Regions from separate parts of the Mesorhizobium sp. CA4 genome, predicted to be linked through region 1. Evidence: predicted binding sites of a transcription regulator. Region 1 holds the regulator's gene; the other holds the start of a gene.
The links. The regulator PhoB, encoded in region 1, activates phosphate uptake and scavenging genes when phosphate is short. The targets are predictions, from matches to a motif close to TGTCATNNANCTGTCAT.
Positions count from the first base shown of each region.

Region 2: the regulator PhoB is predicted to act here: its motif matches at 6,305-6,321, upstream of phnF (phosphonate metabolism transcriptional regulator PhnF).

Region 1 covers NZ_JAIUHK010000004.1:93,891-103,652, forward strand. The annotation lists gene pstC (phosphate ABC transporter permease subunit PstC) at 1-596, shown strand, start outside; gene pstA (phosphate ABC transporter permease PstA) at 600-1,451, shown strand; gene pstB (phosphate ABC transporter ATP-binding protein PstB) at 1,448-2,251, shown strand; gene phoU (phosphate signaling complex protein PhoU) at 2,272-2,979, shown strand; gene phoB (phosphate regulon transcriptional regulator PhoB) at 2,996-3,685, shown strand; gene LB528_RS04810 (ROK family protein) at 3,847-5,082, opposite strand; gene xylF (D-xylose ABC transporter substrate-binding protein) at 5,347-6,387, shown strand; gene LB528_RS04820 (sugar ABC transporter permease) at 6,534-7,886, shown strand; gene LB528_RS04825 (ATP-binding cassette domain-containing protein) at 7,907-8,707, shown strand; gene LB528_RS04830 (CHASE domain-containing protein) at 8,839-9,762, shown strand, end outside.
Region 2 covers NZ_JAIUHK010000016.1:7,438-17,199, reverse strand. The annotation lists gene LB528_RS14915 (UxaA family hydrolase) at 1-73, shown strand, start outside; gene LB528_RS14910 (ABC transporter substrate-binding protein) at 456-1,451, shown strand; gene LB528_RS14905 (sugar ABC transporter ATP-binding protein) at 1,608-3,161, shown strand; gene LB528_RS14900 (ABC transporter permease) at 3,158-4,123, shown strand; gene LB528_RS14895 (zinc-binding alcohol dehydrogenase family protein) at 4,193-5,209, shown strand; gene phnF (phosphonate metabolism transcriptional regulator PhnF) at 5,516-6,262, opposite strand; gene phnG (phosphonate C-P lyase system protein PhnG) at 6,401-6,862, shown strand; gene phnH (phosphonate C-P lyase system protein PhnH) at 6,862-7,473, shown strand; gene LB528_RS14875 (carbon-phosphorus lyase complex subunit PhnI) at 7,475-8,587, shown strand; gene LB528_RS14870 (alpha-D-ribose 1-methylphosphonate 5-phosphate C-P-lyase PhnJ) at 8,584-9,495, shown strand; gene phnK (phosphonate C-P lyase system protein PhnK) at 9,492-9,762, shown strand, end outside.

The DNA of each region.
Region 1 (9,762 bases):
CCGGCATTCCCTCGATCATCTACGGCATCTGGGGCCTGTTCGTCTTCGCGCCGTTCCTGCAGACGACGGTCCAGCCCTTGGTCATCTGGCTGTTCAAAGGCATCCCCGGCCTCAACAGCCTCTTTGCCGGTCCGCCCTACGGCATCGGCCTGCTGACTTCGTCGCTGATCCTTGCCATCATGGTGCTGCCCTTCATCACCTCAATCACCAAGGACGTGTTCGACACGGTGCCGGCGGTGCTGAAGGAATCGGCCTACGGCATCGGCTGCACAACCTGGGAAGTGACCCGGCGCGTGACCATTCCCTATACCCGCGTCGGCATCATGGGCGGCGTCATGCTGGGCCTCGGCCGCGCGCTCGGCGAGACGATGGCCGTTACTTTCGTCATCGGCAACGCGCACCGCATCAGCGCCTCGCTGTTCGCGCCGGGCACGACAATCTCGGCGACTATCGCCAACGAATTCACCGAAGCCGATGGCAACCTCTACACATCCTCGCTGGTGTCGCTCGGCCTGATCCTGTTCATCATCACCTTCATCATCCTCGCGCTCGCACGCTGCATGCTGTTGCGCATCGATAGCCGTACGGGAGCCTGACCGATGTCGACGGCCCAATCGCTTCACCAAAGCCGCAAACGCAAGAATGCCGTGATGATGACGCTGTGCGTGACCGCAGCGGGCATCGGCCTGGCCTGGCTGGCGCTGATCCTCGGCGCTCTGCTCTACAAGGGGCTTTCCGGGGTGTCGCCGGCCGTGTTTACGGAAATGACGCCGCCGCCCGGCGATGCCGGCGGCCTGCTCAACGCCATCTACGGCAGCATCGTCATGACGATCATCGGCATCGTCGTCGGCACGCCGATCGGCGTGCTGGCCGGCACCTACATGGCCGAATACGGGCGCTTCTCACGCCTTACGACGATCGTGCGCTTCATCAACGACATCCTCTTGTCGGCGCCGTCGATCATCATCGGCCTGTTCGTCTATGAGCTGCTGGTGCGGCCGATGGGGCACTTCTCGGCGATCGCCGGCGCCGTCGCCCTGTCGATCCTGGTGATCCCCGTGGTGGTGCGCACCACCGAAGACATGCTGAATCTCGTGCCCAACGCGCTGCGCGAAGCCGGTACCGCCATCGGCGCGCCGCGCTGGGTGGTGATCCGCTCGGTCGCCTACCGCGCGGCGCTGTCCGGCATCGTCACCGGCATCCTTTTGGCGATCGCCCGCATCTCCGGCGAGACGGCGCCGCTTCTCTTCACCGCGCTCAACAACCAGTTCTGGTCGAGCAATCTCAATGCCCCGATGGCCAGCCTGCCGGTGACCATCTTCCAGTTCGCTCTCAGCCCTTACGAGGAATGGCAGCAGCTGGCCTGGACGGGCGCACTCATAATCACCCTGACGGTTCTCGGGTTGAGCATCATCGCCCGCAGCCTAACCGGACGCAGAGAGGACAGATGAAACCGATGTTGTCCACCGACCTGAACGCAGCCGAGACGACCGTCGAGAAGGCCAAGATCGAGGTCAAGAACCTCAATTTCTACTATGGCCAGTCGAAAGCGCTGAAGGACATCAACCTGTCCCTGCCCGAGCGCAGCGTGACGGCCTTCATCGGCCCGTCGGGCTGCGGGAAGTCGACGCTGCTGCGGGTGCTCAACCGCATCTACGAGCTCTATCCGAAGCAGAGCGCCGAGGGCCAGGTGCTGCTCGACGGCAAGAACATCCTCGACCGCTCGCAGGACCTCAACCTACTCAGGACCAAGATCGGCATGGTGTTCCAGAAGCCGACGCCGTTCCCGATGTCGATCTACGAAAACATCGCCTTCGGCGTCAGGCTCTATGAGAAGATCAGCAAGGCCGAGATGGACAGCCGCGTCGAGCAGGCGCTGAAGCGCGCGGCACTGTGGAACGAGGTCAAGGACAAGCTCAACGCCAGCGGCCTCAGCCTCTCGGGCGGCCAGCAGCAGCGCCTGTGCATCGCCCGCACCGTGGCAGTGAAGCCCGAGGTCATCCTGCTCGACGAGCCGGCCTCGGCGCTGGATCCGCTGTCGACCGCCAAGATCGAGGAACTGATCGACGAATTGCAGGTCGACTACACGATCGTCATCGTCACCCACAACATGCAGCAGGCGGCGCGCGTGTCGCGGCAGACGGCGTTCATGTATCTGGGTGAGCTGGTGGAGTTCGACCGGACCGAGAAGATCTTCACCTCGCCCCGCGAGAAGCGCACCCAGGACTACATCACCGGCCGCTTCGGCTGAGCTCATACGAGGACATCATCATGGCCGAACATACCGTCGCTTCCTTCGACGAAGATCTGAGGCAGATCAGCCGGCTCATCAATGACATGGGCGATCTCGCCGCCTCCATGGTCGGCGCATCGACCAGGGCGCTGCTCGAGACCGACAATGCGCTGGCGCAGCGCGTCGTCTCCGACGACGCCATCATGGACGCGCGTCAGCGCGAACTCGACGACCGCGCCATTACGCTGATCGCCAAGCGCCAGCCGATGGCCGATGATCTTCGCAACGTGGTCGGCTCGATCCGCATGGCGGGTGACCTCGAACGCATCGGCGATCTCGCCAAGAACATCGCCAAGCGCGTCGGCTCGGTCGGCGTCAGCGCCGCGCCGCGCGACCTCACGCATTCGATCGATTCCATGGCGCAGATGGTGCTGATCCAGGTCCAGGCCGTGATCCAGGAATATACGGTGGGCGACGCCACGGCGCTGGCCAAGCTTCGCAACGACGACGAGCGCATCGACGTCAAATACACATCCGTCTTCCGCGAGCTCCTGACCTACATGATGGAAGATCCGCGCAACATCACCGCTTGCACGCATCTTCTGTTCTGCGCCAAGAATCTCGAGCGCATCGGCGATCATGTGACCAACATCGCCGAGAACGCCTACTATGTGCTGACCGGCACGCAATTGCCCGCCAACCGCCCCAAGCAGGACGAGACGGCAATGTCGGCGCCGGCGGCCTGACAGGGGTAACTGCCAGATGATCGCGCCACGCATCATGGTGGTGGAGGACGAGGAGCCGCTGGGGGTGCTGCTCCGCTACAATCTCGAATCCGAGGGTTACCAGGTCGAAGTGGTGACCCGCGGCGACGAGGCCGAAATCCGCCTTCAGGAAAACGTTCCCGACCTGCTCGTGCTCGACTGGATGGTGCCGGCGGTTTCCGGCATCGAGCTCTGCCGGCGTCTGAGGATGCGGCCCGAGACCGAGCGGCTGCCGATCATCATGCTGACGGCGCGCGGAGAAGAAAGCGACCGCGTGCGCGGCCTCTCGACCGGCGCCGACGATTATCTGGTCAAGCCGTTCTCGACGCCGGAGTTCATGGCGCGCGTCAAGGCGCTGCTGCGCCGCGCCAAGCCGGAGGTGCTGTCCAGCGTGCTCAAGGTCGGCGACATCGTGCTCGACCGCGAGTCGCACCGCGTCTACCGCAAGAAGAGCGAGATCAGGCTCGGCCCGACCGAGTTCCGCCTGCTCGAATTCATGATGCGCCACCCCGGTCGCGTGTTCTCGCGCAGCCAGCTGCTCGACAATGTCTGGGGCGAGACGATCTATATCGACGAGCGCACCGTGGACGTCCATGTCGGACGCCTGCGCAAGGCCGTCAACAACGGCCGCATGCCGGACGTCATCCGCACCATCCGCGGGGCGGGTTACGCGATCAGGGAAGATTAGGGGGATACGCCGAGATTCAGGTGAGGCCGGCCGGCGAACGGCGACTTCCTGCGCCTCCGGTACTCACGTGCCTAAGGTACGCTCCGTTCCGGTTCTCGGAACCCACCATTCTCGACTCGGCCTGACCTGAATCTCAGCGTATCCCGGCATCTGGCTCGCCGCTATTCGACGTGCTTGCCCGCTCTTGCCTGGCCTCCCGGCGCGAAAATCTCCTGGTCGACGAAGGTCAGCGCGCGCATGGCGCAGCCTTCGCGGATCAGCGGCAGTTCGTTCGGCTCAGTGTCGAAGGAGATCGATTCGGAGTGCTGGCCGCCGGCCGTCTGGGCGATCGCCTCGCGCAGCGCCGGTTCGATCAGGTCGAAGGCGGCCGCGCTGACGCCGACCATGGCGACGGGCGCCGGATCGATGAGGGCGAACAGGCTGCCGAGGCTGAAGCCGAGCGCCTCGCCGGCCCGGCGATAGGCCTCGCGCTCGGGGCCATCCTGCTGACGCGCCTTTGCGGCAAGCGCGCGCATGTCGGCGTCGCCGACATCGGTCGGCGTGGCATCCTCGCTTATGCCCATGGCGCTGCGCCAGATGGCATAATTGCCGGCATAGGCCTCGACGCAGCCGCGGCGGCCGCAGCGGCAAAGCGCTCCGCCCGGACGATGGATCATATGGCCGAACTCACCGCCCGAGGAATGCGTGCCGGTGAACAGCGCGCCCTTCAACACCAGGCCCATGCCGATGCCGTGCGACAAGAGGATGGCGATGAAGTCGTCGCGATAGCGCTCGGGATCGCGCCACTGCAGCGCCACCGCCATCATGTTGCAGTCGTTCTCCGTGGTGGCCGGGATGCCGAATTCCTTCTCGAGGAGATCGGCAAAGGGGATATCGGTCAGCGGCGTGATCGGCGACCACAGCATGGCGCGTGAATGGGTATCGGTGATGCCCTGAATGCCCATGGCGATGCGGGCGACGCTGCCCACGTCGAGGTCGGGATCCTGCAGCCGGCGCCGGACAATCGCCATGCATTCGCCGATCAGCTCATCGCGCGGCATGACGAGCGTGTCCAGGCGATGCTGCTCCTCGGAAACCACCTGGCCGGCATAGTCGATGACGGCAACCGACAGGAAGTTCAGCGACAAAACCACGGTCAGCACCGCGGCGGCTTCGGGGTTCAGCGCCAGGCCGACCTGCGGCCGGCCGCGTTTCAACGCCGTCGGCTCGCTGGCCTTGCTTTCGGCGAGGATGCCCTCCTGGATCAGATCGGCGGAGATCGCCGAAATGGTCGAGTGGCTGAGCCCGGTGGTGGCGGCAATCTCCGTCCGCGATGGCTGGCCGGCGCGGCGCACCGCCGAAATCACCATGGCGCGGTTGCGCCGGCGCAAATCGTCGTGACGGATTCCGACCGACATTGTCCTGCACGTCCTCCCGGTCATCGCGGCCTTGTGATGATGCCATGGCCTGTCGCTGACACGCTAGGGATTGTGGCAGAAGCCAAGGTCCATGTCATTATTATTGCGGACGTCGAAAAAATGCCTGGACCCATCAAAACCCATCAAAATCGCAGTTGACAGGGTCGTTTTGCTGGACCAATATTTTTTTGAGGCTCGAAAAAAAGCCTCTGTGCCGGCCTTCGGGCCAGTCAGGGTCGCGCCGCACGGCGCAGGGAGGATATCATGAAGAAATTCGCAGCCGCCATTCTGGCGGGCGTTGCCATGTCGCTGACGCTGGCGTCGGTCGCCGAGGCGAAGGACAAGGTGATCGGCGTGTCGTGGTCGAATTTCCAGGAAGAGCGCTGGAAGACCGACGAAGCCGCGATGAAGGCCGCCATCGAGGCCGCCGGCGACAAGTATATTTCGGCCGACGCGCAGTCCAATCCGGGCAAGCAGCTGACCGACGTCGAAAGCCTGATCTCGCAGGGCGCCAACGCGCTGATCATCCTGGCGCAGGATGCCTCGGCGATCGGTCCGGCGGTGCAGAAGGCGCTCGACGAAGGCATCCCGGTCGTCGGCTACGACCGCCTGATCGAGAACAAGGACGTGTTCTACCTGACCTTCGACAACAAGGAAGTCGGGCGCATGCAGGCCCGCGAGGTGTTCAAGGTGAAGCCGGAAGGCAACTACGTCTTCATCAAGGGCTCGGGCTCCGATCCGAATGCCGACTTCCTTTTCGCGGGCTCCATGGAAGTGCTGAAGGACGCGATCGACAGCGGCAAGATCAAGAATGTCGGCGAGGCCTATACCGACGGCTGGCTGCCCGCCAACGCGCAGAAGAACATGGAACAATTCCTGACAGCCAACGACAACAAGGTCGACGCGGTCGTGGCGGCCAATGACGGCACTGCCGGCGGCGTCGTCGCGGCGCTGACGGCGCAAGGGCTGGCCGGCACCGTGCCGGTCTCCGGCCAGGACGGCGACCATGCGGCGCTCAACCGCATCGCGCTCGGCACGCAGACGGTGTCCGTGTGGAAAGACGCGCGCGAGCTCGGCAAGAACGCCGCCGAGATCGCTTCGCAGCTCGCCGATGGCAAGAAGATGGGCGACATCGCCGGCGCCAAGGACTTCACGACGCCTGGCGGCAACACCGTCAAGTCGCTCTTCCTGACGCCGGTCGCGATTACCAAGGACAATCTCAACGTCGTCATCGACGCCGGCTGGATCAAGAAGGACGAGGTCTGCGCGGGCGTTGCCGCCGGCAGCGTCACGGTCTGCAACTAAGCCTTGCCGACATTCGATCTCACGAATTGCGCCGCGGCCTGAAAGCCGCGGGGTTTTCTCAAAAGATTGCGGTTCCGCCTCAGGCGGCTAGCTTCTAGGCTGAGTTCCGGCATCCGCCCCAGACAGCAAGCCGGCGGGAGGAAATCATGACCGACACGACGTCTACCCAACCGGCGGACACCGCGCGCGCGTCGGAATTCGGCACTGTGGCCCGGTTCCTGAAGGCGACCGAGCTCGACACCCGCATGCTGGGCATGATCGGCGCGCTGCTCCTGATCTGGGTTGGGCTGCATGTGATCTCCAGCCTGCGGCTCGGCGTCAACCCGCTCGACTTCGACAGCCGCACCTTCCTCACGCCGCGCAATCTCTGGAACCTGTCAGTGCAGACGTCGGCCGTGGCGATCATGGCCTCCGGCATGGTGCTGGTCATCGTCATGCGCAACATCGACCTGTCCGTTGGATCAGCCGAAGGGGTGATCGGCATGGTCATGGGCTTTGCCCAGGTGCATTTCCTGGTTCGCTTTGTCGGGCTTGAGCTCGGCAACCCGTGGATCTGGGTCCTGGCATTACTGATCGGCCTGGCGCTCGGCCTCATCATCGGCGCCTTCCAGGGCTTCGTCATCGCCTATCTCGAAGTGCCGGCCTTCATCGTCACGCTGGGGGGGTTGCTGGTATGGCGGGGCGCCGCCTGGTGGGTCACCAGCGGCCAGACCGTTGCGCCGCTCGACGCCACCTTCCAGCTGATGGGCGGCGGCCCGGCAGGCTCGATCGGCGCCAAATGGAGCTGGGCCGTCGGCATCGTCGCCTGTCTGGCGGTCATTTTCATGCATTTCAACGGCCGCGTGCAGCGCAAGCGCTTCCGCTTCCCGCTGCGCCCGGTCTGGGCCGAGACGCTGCTTGCCACGGTCACCTGCGCGATCATCCTCGGCGCCGTGTGGCTCGCCAACTCCTATCCATGGCCCGTCGGCATCGTGAACCGCTACGCCGCCGCCAACAACATCACCATCCCCGAAGGCGGGCTGTTCATCGCGCATGGCATCGCCATTCCGGTGCTGATGGCGGTTGCCGTCGGCCTGATCATGACCTTCGTCACCAAGCGCACGCGTTTCGGCCGCTATGTCTTTGCCATCGGCGGCAATCCGGAAGCGGCCAACCTCGCCGGCATCAACACGCGCTGGATCACCATGAAGGTGTTCATGATCATGGGCGTGCTGGCGACGATCGCGGCTGCGATCTCATCCGCCAGGCAGAATTCGTCCACCAATGCGCTCGGAACGCTGGACGAACTTTTGGTCATTGCCGCGGCCGTCATCGGCGGCACTTCGCTTGCCGGCGGTTCGGGCACCGTGCTCGGTGCCATGCTCGGCGCGCTTCTGATGCAGTCGCTGCAGTCCGGCATGGTGCTGCTCGGCGTCGACTCGCCGTTGCAGAGCATCGTGGTGGGCGCCGTGCTGGTCGTGGCGGTTTGGCTCGACACCCTCTATCGCAAGCGCGTGTGAGCAACGGGAGGAAAAGGATCATGGCCGACAAGACCGCTCCCGCCGGCGTTCCGCTGGTTGACATGCGCAACATCTCGATCGCGTTCGGCGGCATCCGCGCCGTCGACGATGCGTCGGTCGATCTCTTCCCCGGCGAAGTGATGGCGCTGCTCGGCCACAATGGCGCCGGCAAATCGACGCTGATCAAGATCCTGTCCGGCGCCTATAAGCGCGACAGCGGGCAGATATTCATCAATGGCGAGGAGGCTTCGATCTCCAATCCGCGCGACGCCAAAAAATACGACGTCGAGACGATCTACCAGACGCTGGCGCTGGCCGACAATGTCGATGCCGCGGCCAATCTCTTCCTCGGCCGCGAGCTGATGACGGGCTGGGGCACGCTGGACGACGTCGCCATGGAAGCCGAGGCGCGCAAGGTGATGGGCCGGCTCAATCCGCGTTTCCAGCGCTTCAAGGAGCCGGTCATCAAGCTGTCGGGCGGACAGCGGCAATCGGTAGCGATCGCGCGCGCAATCCTGTTTAACGCCCGCATCCTGATCATGGACGAGCCGACGGCGGCGCTCGGCCCGCAGGAGACGGCGCAGGTCGGCGAACTGGTCAAGCAGCTCAAGGCTGAAGGCATCGGCATCTTCCTGATCAGCCACGACATCCACGACGTTTTCGATCTCGCCGACCGGGTTTGCGTGATGAAGAACGGCCAAGTGGTCGGCACCGCGCGCACCACCGATGTCACCCAGGACGAGGTGCTCGGCATGATCATTTTGGGCAAATGCCCGCCGGGCGCCATTCCGGGTCCAGGCGCGCTGAAGATCGCGGCATAAAAACTGACAGATAGCCGGCTAATTAACGGTACGTGATGTACCAACCGCGGTGATGATTTGACCGCGCCATTGTATTGGCGGGGAGACTTGCCCATAAAGATCGTTGACCATCCACGGGCCGCATCTTTGAATTGAAGAAGCTCTTTCCGATCGTTGCCTTTGTCGCCGTCGCGCTGATCAGCCTGACGATGGCAGGGTTCGCTTATTTCGCGACGCAGGAGGCGGCTCGGATCAAGTTCGAGGGCACCGCCGATGACGCGTTGAACCGCATCGAAAGCCGCATCGACCTGCATCTGTCGCTGCTGCGATCGACGCAGGCGCTGTTCGATGCCCGCAACGGCGACATCACGCGCGGCGAGTTCAAAGCCTTCTTCACCGCCCTCGACATAGCCGACAATTTCGCGGGGCTTCGCGGTATCGGCTTCCTGAGACTGGCAAAGACCGGCGACGAGGCGGCGGTCGAACGCGATATCCTGCACGACCTGGGGTCGGAGCACCCGATCTACCCCGCGACAACCGAGCCATGGCGCGCGCCAATCGTGCTGTTCGAGCCGCTCGATACGTCCAACCAGTCGATCATCGGCTTCGACATGTTCAGCGAGCCGGTACGGCGCGCGGCGATCGAAAAGGCGATGGCCGACGACCAGCAGCATGCGAGCGGCGTTGTCCAACTCGGCCAGGGTGCCGGCGTGACGCAGACCTTCACCGGGTTCCTGGTTTTTGTGCGACTGAACGTCGAAACCGCGCCCGAGGTGATCAATGCAAGCCGCTCCTCCACGGCCGGCTTTCTCTACGCTGCCTTCCGCGCGCAGGACCTGTTCCAGGTCGCGCTCAGCCGTTCGCCGCTGCTGCCGGTCAATGTCGAGGTCTATGACGGCAAGCCCGAGGACGGCAATCTTTTGTTCCGTTCGGAGGCGCCGCCGGCAGAACGCATCGGGGCGACGCTTCTGGCGCGTCGCGATATCGTTGTCGCGGGCCGGCCCTGGACCGTGCTGTTCAGGCCGACAAGCGCCTTCGAGCCGCCGTCCTCGCGCGCCATTCCGGTGATGCTCGGG
Region 2 (9,762 bases), on a different contig from region 1:
AAAAACCAAGAGCGAGGCGTTCGGCTACGGCGACAACGAATTCGTGCCCTGGCATCTCGGCGCAACGCTTTAGCGCCTGATCCCGAAAAGTGGGAACGAAACGTCATCCTGATCCAGTCCCCAGGCCGGTCGTCGCGACGGAAGCGCTACCGACAGCAAGGACGCCGGCTTCACAATTGCGCGACTTCGTGATGGAATGAATATTCCACATTGACAGTACCGTGAAATTATCGTTCCATAGCGACAAGGAGGAACGGAAGCGCCGATATGTATTAGGGAGGAGCAAACCTCGTCCCGGATCACATGAACGGCACCAGACACCGCTTGCATCGGTCATGGCGATGCATTATCAACAAAAGGCAATCTGTTTTTTATTGATAAAGTTCTGTTTTTGGACTCGCCTATCCAGACGGAGCTTCCGCAACCTTCACCAGGCGACCTTAGGGAGGAACCTAATGAAATTCGTGACCAGCCTTCTGAACCGCCGCGCCTTCGTGGCCTTGGCCGCAGCGTCGATGCTTGCCGGCGCAATGCATTCCGCGCCCGCTTCGGCAGCCGACGTGACCATTCCGATCATCGTCAAGGACACCACCTCTTTCTACTGGCAGATTGTGCTGGCCGGCGCGCGCAAGGCTGGCAAGGATCTCGGCGTCAACGTGCCGGAGCTCGGCGCGCAGGCCGAAACCGACGTCAACGGCCAGATCTCCATTCTCGAGAACGCCGTCGCCAGCAACCCGGCGGCAATCGTCATCTCTCCGACCGAGTTCAAGGCGCTCGGCAAGCCGATCGACGAGGCAGCTTCCAAGGTCAAGGTCATCGGCATCGACTCCGGCGCCGACTCCAAGGCCTTCACCTCCTTCCTGACGACCGACAACGTGCAGGGCGGCCGCGTCGCTGCTGACGGCCTCGCCGCCGCCATCGGCGCCGCCAATGGCGGCAAGGTGGAAGGCAAGGTCGCGCTGATCACCGCGCTTCCCGGCGCCGGCTCGCTCGAGCAGCGCAAGCAAGGCTTCATCGAACAGATCAAGGCCAAGTATCCGGGCCTCCAGCTTGTCGCCGACAAATATGCCGACGGCCAGGCCACCACGGGCTTGAATATCGCCACCGACCTGATCACCGCCAATCCTGACCTCAAGGGCATCTTCGCCTCGAACCTGATCATGGCGCAGGGCGTCGGCCAGGCGATCGCCGAAAACAATCTCGGCGGCAAGGTGGCGCTGATCGGCTTCGACAGCGACGAAAAGCTGATCAAGTTCCTCAATGACGGCGTCATCTCGGGTCTGGTCGTCCAGGATCCGTACCGGATGGGTTATGACGGTATCAAGACCGCTCTGGCCGCCTCGAAGGGCGAGAAGGTCGAGGCCAACGTCGACACCGGCGCGAACCTCGTCACCAAGGATAACATGAAGGATCCGAAGATCGACGCTCTGCTCAACCCGAAGCTCAAGTGAGCAGCGTTGCGACAGTCGTTTCCGGGGCCTTGCGCCCCGGAAACATCCATCGGGGCGATTTGGAATTCGCCGGCCTGATTTAGGCTCCGACTTCAAGATGCGCGCCAGACGCATCGCTGCGGACCCAACGGTTGAGACCAATCTGGGAGGATTGTCATGACGTCGACGGCGCAGGACCTGCACCCCGCCCCCACGCTGGCCCCGGGCAGGACAATCCTCGAGCTCAACGGCCTGGAAAAGCGCTATCCCGGCACACATGCGCTGAAGCCCGTGCACCTTGCCTTCAAGGCGGGCGAGATCCACGCCATCGTCGGCGAGAACGGCGCCGGCAAATCGACCCTCATCAAGCTCCTGACCGGCGTCATGCCGCGCACTTCCGGCGAGGTGATCTGGGAAGGCAAGCCGACCGCCTTGGCCACGCCGCATGAGGCGATGGCGCTGGGCATCAACGCCGTCCACCAGGAGGTGGTGCTGTGCCGCCATCTCACCGTCGCCGCCAACATGTTCCTCGGCGAGGAGGAGTCACGCTTCGGCCTGCTGCAGCAGCGCGCCATGGTGAAGGACGCGCAAAAGATCATTGACGGGCTGGGCTTCGACCTGCCGGCGCATGTCATGCTCGGCGATCTCACCATCGGCCAGCAGCAGCTGATCGCCGCGGCGCGGGCCACCGTGCGCGGTACGAAGTTTCTGATCTTCGACGAACCGACCGCTTACCTCACCCGCAAAGAGGCCGACCAGCTCTTCAAGCTGATTCGCCGCCTCAAAGGCGAAGGCGTCACCATCATTTATATCAGCCACCGCATGGAGGAAGTGTTCGAGCTCGCCGACCGCGTTTCCGTGCTGCGCGACGGCACTCTGGTCGGCACCCGCAACATCGCCGAGACGGACGAGCCCGAGCTGGTCAAGCTGATGATCAACCGCTCGATCGAACAGATCTACCACAAGGAGCATTTCACCCCCGGCGCGACCATCGTCGAGACGAAGAACCTCTCCGGCAAAGGCTTCGAGAATGTCTCGGTGACCGTCCGCGCCGGTGAGATCGTCGGCCTCTACGGACTGATCGGCGCCGGGCGCAGCGAGTTCGTCACCACGCTCTATGGCCGCCACAGGAAATCGGCCGGCCAGATCCTGTGGCAAGGCAAGGAAGTCCAGGTCAATTCCGAGCATGACGCGATCCGGCTCGGCATGGCGCTGGCCCCGGAAAGCCGCCGCGACCAGGGCCTGTGCCTCAATTTGCCGGTTGGCATGAACCTCAACCTGCCGATCTACAAACGCATCTCCAGCAATTTTCTGATCTCCGGCGCCAAAGAAAAGGCCGAGGCCGACCGCCAGATCGCCGATCTCAGGATCAAGACACCGACGCGCCATGCGCTGGCTTCAAGCCTCTCAGGCGGCAACCAGCAGAAGATCGTCATCGGCAAATGGCTGGCGCATGGCGCCAAGCTGTTCATCTTCGACGAGCCGACGGTGGGCGTCGATGTCGGCACCAAGGCCGAGATCTACCGCCTGTTCTCGACGCTCCTGTCCAAGGGCGCCGGCATCATCCTGATCTCGTCCTATCTGCCGGAAGTCTATGAGCTTGCCGACACGCTGCACGTGTTCCGGCGCGGCAAGCTGGTCGCGACCCATGGTTTCCGCACCGCCAGCCACGAGGACATTTTAGGTCAGGCACTGGCCGAGAAACAAGAAAAGTCGGGAGGACAAAAATGAGCACCGAGGCGATCGCCGCCGAAAAACCCAAGCGCAATTTCAACGCCCTCTTCGGCCTGACGCTGCTTGGCCTTTTGCTCCTGATGTGGATCGTGCTGGCAGTCGCCACGCCGTCCTTCGCCACGACGCTCAACATCACCAACCTTCTGCGTCAGGGCTCGCTGATCGCCATCCTCGCCGTCGGCCAGACCTTCGTCATCATCACCGGCGGCATCGATCTGTCGGTCGGCGCGGTGGTCGGCTTCACCACCGTCATTGTCGCGCTTTTGATCAACGCCGGCTGGCCGATCTGGGCGGCGGTGCTGGCCACCCTGCTGGTCGGTATCGCCATCGGCCTCTTCCACGGCTTCGGCATCGTCAAGATGGGACTGCCGCCTTTCATCATAACCCTGGCTACAATGACCTCGCTGCGCGGCATCGGCCTTCTGATGACGAACGGCAACTCGATCTCGATCAACAGCGACTCGTTCCAGGCTTTCTCGCGCGGCTCGCTCGCGGGCATCCCCTATCTGTTCTGGATGGTGATCCTGGTCGCCATCCCCTCCTACATCTTCCTGCATCACACGCGCTGGGGCCGTTACCTGTTCTCGGTCGGCTCCAACGCCGAGGCCGCGCGCCTGTCCGGCGTCAACGTGCCGCGCACCATCTTCATGGCCTACGTCCTGTCCGGCCTTCTGGCGGCCATTGTCGGCGTGCTCCTGGCCTCGCGCATCGGCATCGGCAACCCGACGCAGGGCGATACTTACGAGCTGCAGGCTATCGCCTCGTCGGTGATCGGCGGCACCTCGCTCTTCGGCGCCATCGGCTCCGTGCACGGGCCGCTGATCGGCTCCTTCATCCTTTCGACGATCAACAACGGCGCCAACCTGCTCAACGTCAACACGTTCTGGCAGCGCGTCATCACCGGCCTGCTGATCATCGTCATCGTCTACTTCGACGGCCTGCGCCGTCGCGGCAAATGACTCCTCCCTGAAACTAACGCGCCGGCCCCGCTCGAGCGAGGCCGGCGCTCTTTTGCTTGGATTTGCGACATGAAAGCCGTTGTCTGCCGTTCGCCCGGCGAGCTTGTCCTCGAAGATCGCGCCGACCCAGGCGCGCCGCCGCCCGGCTGGGCGCGCGTCGCGGTCAGCCATGTCGGCATCTGCGGCACCGACTATCATATCTTCGAAGGCAAGCACCCGTTCCTGGCCTATCCGCGCGTCATGGGCCACGAGGTCTCGGGCACGATCGTCGAGACGGGCGAAGGCGTCGATCTGGCCGTGGGCGAGCCGGTGATCATCAACCCTTATCTTTCATGCGGTAAATGCATCGCCTGCCGGCACGGCAAGCCGAATTGCTGCGTGAAGATCGAGGTGCTGGGCGTCCACCGCGACGGCGCCATGTGCGACGAGATCCTTGTGCCGGCCCAGAACCTTTATCCGACAAACGGCCTGTCGCTCGCCGATGCCGCGGCAGTCGAATTCCTGGCGATCGGCGCGCATGCCGTGCGCAGATCGCTCGGGCTGCCCGGCCAGCGCACGCTGGTCATCGGCGCCGGGCCGATCGGCCTCGGCACGGCGATCTTCGCGCGCATCGCCGGGCTCGACGTCAGCCTGCTCGACATGAGCGCCGAGCGGCTCGATTTCGCCGAAAAGCAACTCGGCTTTGCCGCGCTGGACGGCTCGAAGGCAGCGGCCGACGAACTGGTGCGGCAGGCAACTGCCGGTGAAGGGTTCGACCTTGTGTTCGACGCGACCGGCAACACGCAATCGGTGCAGTCGGCCTTCGCCCATGTCGCGCATGGCGGCACGCTGGTGCTGGTCAGCGTGGTCAAAGACGATATCGCTTTCTCCGATCCTGAATTCCACAAGCGCGAGATGACGCTGGTCGGCAGCCGCAATGCCCTCAAAGCCGATTTCGAGCATGTGGCCGCCTCGATCCGCAACGGCGCCGTGCCCTTGAACAAGCTGGTCACCCACCGCACCACGCTCGCCGGCACGCCGCGCGACCTGGCCAGATGGACGCATGAGAAGTCGGGCCTGATCAAGGCGGTTATAGAGGTGGGGTGAGACGCCGGTTCGCCGACACGAAAACTCCGTGGGTGACAGCACTGGATTTGGCAGAGCATGCCTTTGCGATTAGCCGAAACCTCTGTCACATCGTCATCCACGGGCGGAGCAAGGAGCGTAGCGACGCAGCGCAGACCCGAGGATCCATTCCGTGACGCCAACGCGTTGCAACGATCCAGAATTCTGCTCCGCTGCGCTCTACGGTCGAGGTTACGGAATGGATCCTCGGGTCTGCGCTCCGCTTCGCGTCGCTACGCCCGTGGATGACGACCTCTGGGTTTATCGCCTTCAGTGACGACGCGGAAACTAATCGCCGGCCGAGAGCCTAAGCTCCACCCGCTCCGCCGGAAAGCGCGACTCCGCGAACTGGATCGGCTCACCGTCGAGCGTCACGTTGACGGCAATGGTGACCAGCACGATGGCGCCGGGCTGCAGATCGAGGGCTGCAAGATCGTCGGCGTCGGCGTGTCGCGCCGACAGCACGGTCGAATGCCGCAGATAGTCGATGATGCCGAAGCGCTTCAGCGAGGCGGTGATCGACCCCGTCTCGGCCATCGCCGCCTCGATGCCGGCGAAGCGTTTGGCGTCGAACCATGTCGTTGCGCGCGAGACCGCATGACCGTCCGCCTCGCCGCGCGTCTCCAGGCGGATGACGGCCGCGCCCTTGGCGATGCCCAGCGCCTCGGCGATGCGCCGGCTGGCCGGCTCCGTCGACGACGACAAGAGCGCGATATGCCGCTCGCTCGTCTGCCCCTGCAGTCCGGTCGAGAAGCGGGTGCGCGCGCCGATCGGATAGGACAGCCGCTTGCGCGACAAGACGAAGGTGCCGCGTCCCTGCTCGGCCTTCAGCACGCCTTCCTGCACAAGCGCTGCAATGGCGCTGCGCACCGTGTGGCGGTTGACGCCGTAGCGCTCGGCCAGCACGATCTCGGGCGGCAGCGCCGCATTCTGGGCGAAATCACCATTGGCAATCGCCTGCAGGATCCTGTCGGCGATCTGCCGCCATAGCGACACGCCGTTGCGTCTCTCGATGCTGCTTGCCAGCCCGGTCATTTTCCCACCCCCAACGTCATCACCCTGAACTTTTGCACCCGTTGTCATCCACGCGTCATGGACTCCCGATACTAAGTGAGTATAATTTGTATAGTTGCCTATATCAATAGACAAATTCTCTATGCAAGGAGCGGTGCGATGCGAGGACGGGAAGCACGCGAGCAGGCCGGGCGGAAAGCCTTGATGGCGACGCTGGCGCACGCCGAAGCCGATGAGATTGCCCGCCTGTGGAACGAGTCGGGCCTGCCCTCCGAAGCTGAGCTTTTGCGCGGCCCCGAAACCGGATTGGTGACGGTGCGCGGACGGATCGGCGGCGGCGGCGCGCCCTTCAATGTCGGCGAGGCGACGGTCACCCGGGCCACGGTGCGGCTGCCGTCCGGGCAAGTCGGCCATTCCTATGCGCTCGGCCGCGACAAGGGAAAGGCCAGGCTCGCGGCGATCGCCGACGCGCTCTGGCAGGACCCGGTGCACCGCGAAACGGTCGAGACAAAGCTCGCCGCGCCTTTGCGCGCGGCGCTCGATGCGGCGCGCGAGACAAAGCGTGTCGAAACGGCGGCCACGAAAGTGGATTTCTTCACCATGGTGCGCGGAGAGGACTGATGGATATCGCCACGCAATCGATCGACGGCGGCTTCGCCGAGCCGGTCTTCAACGCCCAGGCGGTGTTCCGCGCCATCATGGACGCGATGGCCCGCCCCGGCACGGTCCAGCCGTTGCCGCAGCTCGCTCGCCCGCCGGCGCCGTTGTCGGCGACGGCCGGCGCCGTGGCGCTCGCGCTCTGCGACAACGACACGCCGGTCTGGCTCGACCCGCCGCTGCAGGCCGAAGCCCCGGTCAAGGCCTGGCTCGGCTTTCACACCGGCGCGCCCTTGGCCAACACGCCCGCCGACGCGCATTTCGCCTTGATCGCCAATCCGAAGGAGATGGCGGCGCTCGACGGTTTTGCGCAAGGCACGCAGGAATATCCCGACCGCTCGACCACGCTGATCCTCTTGGTCGACGACCTTGCCTCGGGCCCGTCGCTGCTGCTCGAAGGTCCAGGGATCGAAAAGACATCGATGATCGCGCCTCCAGGCATGCCGCGCCATTTCGTCGAGCAGTGGAAGCAGAACAACCAGCGTTTCCCGCGCGGCGTCGACATTATCCTGGCGGCGCCCGGCAGCCTCGCCTGCCTGCCGCGCACCACCCGCATCAAGACGATGGAGGCATGACATGTATGTCGCGGTGAAGGGCGGCGAAGCCGCCATTGCCAACGCGCACCGCCTGCTTGCCGATCGCCGCCGCGGCGACCGCTCGGTTCCGGCGCTGCGCCTCGACCAGATCGTCGAGCAGCTGGCGCTGGGCGTCGACCGGGTGATGAGCGAAGGCTCGCTCTATGATCGCGAGCTTGCGGCTCTCGCCGTCGTCCAGGCGCGCGGCGACATGATCGAGGCGATCTTCCTGGTGCGCGCCTACCGCACCACGCTGCCGCGCTTCGGCTACACCAATCCGGTCGATACCGGCGCCATGCAGGTAGAGCGTCGTGTCTCGGCCACCTATAAGGACCTGCCCGGCGGCCAGGTGCTCGGCCCGACTTTCGACTACACCCACCGCCTGCTCGATCCCGAGCTTGCCGCCGGCGCTGAGGTCGAGACGCCGGCGCAGCGTCCGGTCGAGCCGGAAGCCATGCCGCGCGTTTCCGCGATCCTCGCCCATGAAGGCCTGATCGAGGCCGATGGCGAGATGCCGCTTGACCACGTGCCTGGCGACATCACGCGCGAGCCGCTGCAATTCCCGATGGCGCGCGACATCCGCCTGCAGGCGCTGTCGCGCGGCGACGAGGGCTTTCTCCTGGCGCTCGGCTATTCGACGCAGCGCGGCTACGCCCGCAACCATCCCTTCGTCGGCGAGATACGCATCGGCGAGGTCGAGCTGGAACTCGACGTGCCGGAGCTGCCCTTCGCCGTGCCGCTTGGCTCCATCCGCGTCACCGAATGCCAGATGGTCAACCAGTTCAAGGGCTCGGCCAAAGCGCCGCCGCAGTTCACTCGCGGCTACGGCCTGGTCTTCGGCCAGAGCGAGCGCAAGGCGATGGCGATGGCGCTATGCGACCGGGCGCTGCGCGCCAGCGAGCTTGGCGAGGACGTCGTCGCCGCGGCGCAGGACGAGGAATTCGTTATCTCGCACTCCGACAATGTCCAGGCGACCGGTTTCGTCGAGCATCTGAAGCTGCCGCACTATGTCGACTTCCAGGCCGAGCTCGGCCTCGTGCGCCGCATGCGCGCCGAATACGAGGCGCGGGAAAACGAGGACAAGGCTGAAGACAAGAGGGAGGCCGCGGAATGACCGCGCAACCGACAGAGATCGCCACCTACAACTTCGCCTATCTCGACGAACAGACCAAAAGGATGATCCGCCGCGCCATCCTGAAGGGCATCGCCATTCCCGGCTACCAGGTGCCGTTCGCCTCGCGCGAGATGCCCATGCCTTATGGCTGGGGCACCGGCGGCGTCCAGGTCACCGCCTCGATCATCGGTCCCGATGACGTGCTGAAGGTCATCGACCAGGGCGCCGACGACACCACCAACGCCGTCTCGATCCGCGCCTTCTTCAAGAAGGTCGCCAAGGTCGCCGTCACCACCGAGACGGCGAATGCGACGATCATCCAGACCCGCCACCGCATCCCGGAGCATCCGCTCAACGCGGGCCAGGTGCTGGTCTTCCAGGTGCCGATCCCCGAGCCGCTGCGCTTCCTCGAGCCACGCGAGACCGAGACGCGAAAAATGCATGCACTGGAGGAATACGGCCTCATGCATGTGAAGCTCTATGAGGACATCGCCAAGCACGGCCGCATCGCCACTACCTACGCCTATCCGGTCAAGGTCGAGGGCCGTTACGTGATGGATCCTTCGCCGACGCCGAAATTCGACAATCCGAAGATGCACCGCTCGCCGGCCTTGCAGTTGTTCGGCGCCGGCCGCGAGAAGCGCATCTACGCGGTGCCGCCCTTCACTGACGTCGTCAGCCTCGACTTCGAGGACCATCCCTTCGAGGTGCAGACCTTCGACCACCCTTGCGCGCTCTGCGGCGCCGAGAACGTCTATCTCGACGAGGTCATTCTCGATGACCATGGCGGTCACATGTTCGTCTGCTCCGACACCGACCACTGCGAGAAGCGGCGGGCCGGCGGCCATCACGGCCACCTTGCTCCCGAGACCCACCTCGCCTCTGAGAAAACGGAGCCGGCCAAATGACCGACGAACCGCTGCTGCGCGTTTCAGCGCTGTCCAAATTCTACGGCTCGCGCGTCGGCTGCGAGAACGTCACCTTCGACTTGTGGCCAGGCGAGGTCCTGGCGGTGGTCGGCGAGTCCGGTTCCGGCAAGACGACGCTGCTCAACTGCCTGTCGACCAGGCTGCTGCCCTCCTCCGGCACCGCCAGCTACCGCATGCGCGACGGCCAATGGCGTGAGCTTTACCGCATGAGCGAGGCCGAGCGCCGCTTCCTGATGCGCACCGACT